2 regions of the Streptomyces sp. NPDC092296 genome follow, and region 1 is predicted to be linked to the other one. Evidence: riboswitches for the same ligand, from Rfam matches in the RefSeq annotation. Region 1 holds a riboswitch; the other holds the start of a gene.
The links. A riboswitch is a leader RNA that binds a small molecule or an ion and turns the genes downstream of it on or off. The one in region 1 is predicted to bind thiamine pyrophosphate.
Positions count from the first base shown of each region.

Region 1 (2,451 bases):
CCGGGTGAACGTCCGGCGACGCCCGTACGACCGGGGGTTACGCCCGGCCCGCGTCCCGCCGGGTCAGCGGCGTCAGCGCCCAGGTGACCAGGGCGGGCACCAGGAAGGCGAAGAGCGAGGCGGAGGTCCACTCCTGCGGGGTGAAGTGCGCCCAGCCGTGGACGTGGTCCCAGAAGCCGGCCCACCAGCCGCCGATGTCGGACGGCGAGAGGAACTGGTACGTCGCGAAGCCCAGCAGCCACGGCAGCAGCATCAGCGGCCGGCCCGGGGCGGACTCGGACAGGTCCCAGCCGCCGCGCCGGCCGCGCCCCAGGTAGTAGTCGACCGCGAGCACGGCCAGCAGCGGCACGAAGACCGAGCCGATCAGCCCCAGGAAGCCGTAGTACCAGCTGCCGAACTCCTTCACCGGCACCGCCAGCGCCGTCACCAGCACGCCGATCCCGACGGTCAGCACCCGCCGGTCCACCCTGGGGAAGAGGTTGTGGACGGACATCGCGGTCGAGTAGACGTTGGCGAACGACTGGTCCACCTCGCGCAGCACCAGCACCGCGAAGAACGCCCACCCGGCGGTGACCCCGAGGAAGGTGTCGAAGATCCGCGAGCTGTCGCCGTGCGCCTGGAGCAGCGCCATCAGCCCGAGCACGAAGCACCACACCTGCGCCACGGTGTAGCCGGAGAAGGTCCCCCAGAAGGAGGCACCGGGCGTCCGCGAGTGCCGGGTGTAGTCGGCGGCCAGCGGTACGAAGGAGATCGACACCGCCAGGACGTAGTCGGTGGCGCCCAGGAAGCCGTGCCAGTTGCCCGCCCCCGGGTCCGGCACCCCCTGCCGGGCCAGCTGGACGGTGAAGTACACCATCGCGGCGCCCACCGCCACGGCCACGTACCGGCGCAGCAGCGCGATGGCGCCCAGCGGCCGGATGGTCAGCGCGGTGGTGACCGCGCCCGCCGCCACCACGTACAGCCAGTGCCAGCCCCGGCCGTGGGTCATCGCCTCGGCGCCCATGGCGATCACGGTGAGCTCGTACACGCCCCAGCCGACGCACTGCACGATGTTGAGCACCGTCGGCAGGTACGACAGCCGGGTGCCGAACAGGCCGCGCAGCACCGCCATGGCGGGGGCGCCGGTGCGGGCGCCGATCACCCCGGCGACGGCCAGCATCAGGGTGCCGACGGCGGTGCCGACCACGATCGCGGTCGCGGCGGCGGCGAAGGACAGCGTGCCGGTGCCGGTGCCCAGTACGGTCGCCGCGCTGCTGAAGCCGATCAGGCTGATGCCCATGTTGGCCCAGAAGGCCGCCTGGTCGCGGAAGCCCAGTGGGCGGGGCGGGGTGGTGTCCAGCACCAGCGGGGCCTCGCCGCCGGGGTGGTCCGGCCCGGGGGCGGGCAGGGTGGAGGTGGACATGCCCGAAGGCGAGGACGATGAAGCCGTCACGGCCGATGCTCCCTACGCCGGCATTACCCGGTCAGGTTCCGGCGGTCGGCACCCCCTCGGCCCTGTACGGCCGACCGGTGCCCTCTCAGCCTGGTCGAGGTCCAAGCTCCCGCGTGTCAGTTCGACACGCCATGCTAGGCGTACCGGGCCGCCAGGCCAAGGCCGGGGCCTGCGGAGATCAGCCCCGGCTAAGGAACCCACCATCCGCACGGGTGTGCTGCTTACGGCATTCAGACGGGCGATGGGAAATGCTGTGTCCCAAGGTCCTGTCATCCATGGAGGTCGTCCGTGAGCACCGAGCACGAGAGTGGGTTCACCGGGCCGCAGGGGGCGCAGCCCGCCGGCGGCCAGGACGCGGTGGGTCCGGCTCCCGACCGTACGGCGCAGCAGCCCGCCGTGCCGTCCGCCGGTGCGCCGCCCGTCGCCCCGGTGGGCGGGCCGTCCGCGGCCGTCCCTCCGCCGCCGGCCGCGTACCCGCCGCCGCCCGCCCCGGCCGACCCCGGCGCCACGGCACAGCAGCCGCTGTCCGCGTACCCGCCGCCGCAGACGCCGGCCATGCCGGGCGCGGCGCCGTACGGTGCCGGTCCCGCGGCCGCCGTTGAGACGGAGGCCGACCGCGCGGCCTGGCCGCCGCCCAGCACTCACCCGTTCGGCGCAGGCCACCCGGTCGGCGGCTGGGGCGGCGGTGCGGACCACCCGGTCGGCGCCACCGCCGAGGGCAAGCCGCGCCGCCGCCGCAACGGCGGGCTGATCGCGCTGGTCGCGGCGGTGGCCATCGCCGCCGGGGGCATCGGCGGCGGGATCGGCGCCCTGGTGTCGGGCAACTCCGACTCCGGCAGCGTCGGCAGCAGCACCACCATCTCCTCCACCGTCGACCAGGCCGCCCTGAACCGCGCCCCCACCAGCGTCGCGGGCATCGCCGCCAAGGCGCTGCCCAGCACCGTCACCATCAAGGCGGAGGGCTCCCAGGAGTCCGGCACCGGCACCGGCTTCGTGTACGACACCGAGGGCCACATCCT
Region 1 is NZ_JBIVRB010000001.1:436,914-439,364, forward strand. Features, by position in the region: gene ACIQGZ_RS01985 (purine-cytosine permease family protein) at 38-1,402, opposite strand; TPP riboswitch at 1,425-1,555, opposite strand; gene ACIQGZ_RS01990 (S1C family serine protease) at 1,721-2,451, shown strand, end outside.

Region 2 (2,451 bases), on a different contig from region 1:
CGCAGCGCCTGCTCCAGCACCTCCAGGCTGGGGGCGCCGCCGGTGCCCATGATCAGCCGGGAGGTGAACGTCGTCCCGGCGATGGTGAGTGTGTCGTCCGCCATGGCTCAGCCTCCCTGCACCGCGGTGAGGATCTCGATCCGGTCGCCGTCGGCCAGCGTGGTGGCCTGCCAGGCGCCGCGCGGCACCACGGCCTCGTTGACGGCGGCGGCCACCCCGGCGGGCGCGGCGCTGACGGTGGCCACCACCTCGGCCAGGGTCCGGTCGGCCGGGACGCGGCGCGGCTCGCCGTTCACCGAGAGGGCGATCTGCGGGGCCGCAGCGGCTCCCGGGCTGTCGTACGGGCTCATCGCAGGGCCTCCTGAAGGGTGTCGCGGGTGAAGCGGGAGGGCAGGAAGGGGACGGCCGGCTCGGGCAGCCGGCCGGTGGCCAGGTACTCGGCCACCAGGTCGCCGGTGACCGGCGTCAGCAGCACCCCGTTGCGGTAGTGGCCGGTCGCGGCGACCAGGCCGGGCAGCGCGGTGGGGCCGAGCAGCGGCGCGTTGTCCGGCGACCCCGGCCGCAGCCCGGCGCCGGTCTCCACCAGCGGCAGCTCCGTGATGCCGGGCAGCAGCTCATGGGCGTCCCGCAGCAGCTCGTACACGCCGCCGGCGGTGACCGTGGTGTCGTGCCCCAGCTCCTCCACGGTGGCGCCGATCACCAGCTCGCCGTCGGCGCGCGGCACCAGGTAGATGTGCCGGCCGCGCACCACCGCGCGCAGATTGCGGGAGAGGAACGGCGCGTACACCGGCGGCACCCGCAGCCGCAGCACCTGCCCCTTGACCGGACGCACCGGCGGCAGCACGCCGTCCGGCAGCCCCGGCAGCAGATGGCTGCGGCTGCCCGCCGCCAGCACCACCTGGTCGGCGGTGAACTCCGTGCCGTCCTCGGCCAGTGCGCCGACCGCCCGGCCGTCCGCCACGGTCAGCCGGGCGGCGGCCGACGCCACCAGGGTGACCCCGGCGCGGCGGCAGGCCGCCACCAGCGCGGCGCCCACCCGGCGGCCGTCCACCTGGTGGTCGTCGGCGACATGCAGGCCGCCGCGCACCGAGGGGGCGAGCATCGGCTCCAGGCGGCGGCACTCCCGGCCGGTCAGCCAGCCGGAGTCCAGCCCGAGCCGCTGGTGGAAGTCGTACAGCTCGCGCAGCTCCGCCCGGTCGTCGGCGTCCAGCGCCACCGCGAGGGTGCCGCAGGCGCGGTAGCCGGTGGGCAGGCCGGACGCCTGCTCCAGCTCGGCCGCGAAGTCGGCGTACCGGGCGTTGGAGGCCATCCCCAGCCGCAGCAGCGGCTCCTCGCCGTACTGGAGCTCGGTCACCGGCGCCAGCATCCCCGCCGCCACCTGCGCGGCGCCGTGCCCGGGGTCGGGGTCGAGCACGGTCACGGCGAGGCCGCGCTGCGCCGTGCGCCAGGCGACGGCCAGCCCGATGATCCCACCGCCGACGATCAGGACGTCGGCATGCGTGCGTGCCAAGATTCGGATGCTCCCTTCGCCGGCATGACCCGGATCAGGTTCGGACGGTCGGAGGCCGCCGCAGCCTCCCTCTCAGCCCGGTGCGCCGGGCTCCCGTGTTCATGCTCCTCCCACCATAGCGCCGCCCCGTGGCGGGCCCGAAGGGGCCTGCCACGGGGCGGCGGGTGGGTGCACCGGGCCGGCCGTCCGCCGGCGGCGGGCCCGGCGCGGCTCAGTCGGCCTGCCGGGTCCGCGCGCGGTGCGCGGCGATCAGCTCGGCGTAGCGGTGTCCGCTGCTCTTCACGGTGCGCTGCTGGGTGTCGTAGTCGACGTGGACCAGGCCGAAGCGCTTGTCGTAGCCGTACGCCCACTCGAAGTTGTCCAGCAGCGACCAGGCGAAGTACCCGGCCAGCGGGACGCCCCGGGCGACCGCGCGGGCGCAGGCGGCGAGGTGCTCCTCCAGGTAGGCGGTGCGCTCGGGGTCGTGCACCGAGCCGTCCCGGCCCACGGTGTCCTGGTACGCCGAGCCGTTCTCGGTGACGTAGACGCGCTGGGCGCCGTATTCCTCGGAGAGCCGCACCAGCAGTTCCTCCAGGCCGGGGCCGTGCACCTCCCAGTCCATCGCGGTGCGCCGGGGGTCCGGGCCGGGCTGCTGCCGGGCGTAGGGGACCGGGCCGGTCGGGTCGTCCGCGATGATCTGCCGGAAGTAGTAGTTCAGGCCCAGCCAGTCCAGCGGTGCGGCGATGGTCTCCAGGTCCCCCGCGCGGATCGGGAGGTCCACCCCGTACAGCTCGACCATGTCCTGCGGGTAGCCGCGCCCGTGGATCGGGTCCAGCCACCAGCGGTTGGTGTGGCCGTCGGCCCGCAGCGCGGCGGCGCGGTCGGCGTCGCTGTCGCTGGCCGGCTCGATCGGGCTGAGGTTGTTGACGATGCCGACCTGGGCGCCGGGGCAGGCCGCGCGG
Region 2 is NZ_JBIVRB010000003.1:213,383-215,833, forward strand. Features, by position in the region: gene ACIQGZ_RS11385 (thiazole synthase) at 1-104, opposite strand, end outside; gene thiS (sulfur carrier protein ThiS) at 108-350, opposite strand; gene thiO (glycine oxidase ThiO) at 347-1,510, opposite strand; TPP riboswitch at 1,504-1,617, opposite strand; gene ACIQGZ_RS11400 (GH1 family beta-glucosidase) at 1,722-2,451, opposite strand, start outside.
Region 2: it holds a riboswitch for thiamine pyrophosphate, as region 1 does, so the genes downstream of both, thiO (glycine oxidase ThiO) here and ACIQGZ_RS01985 (purine-cytosine permease family protein) in region 1, are expected to answer to the same signal.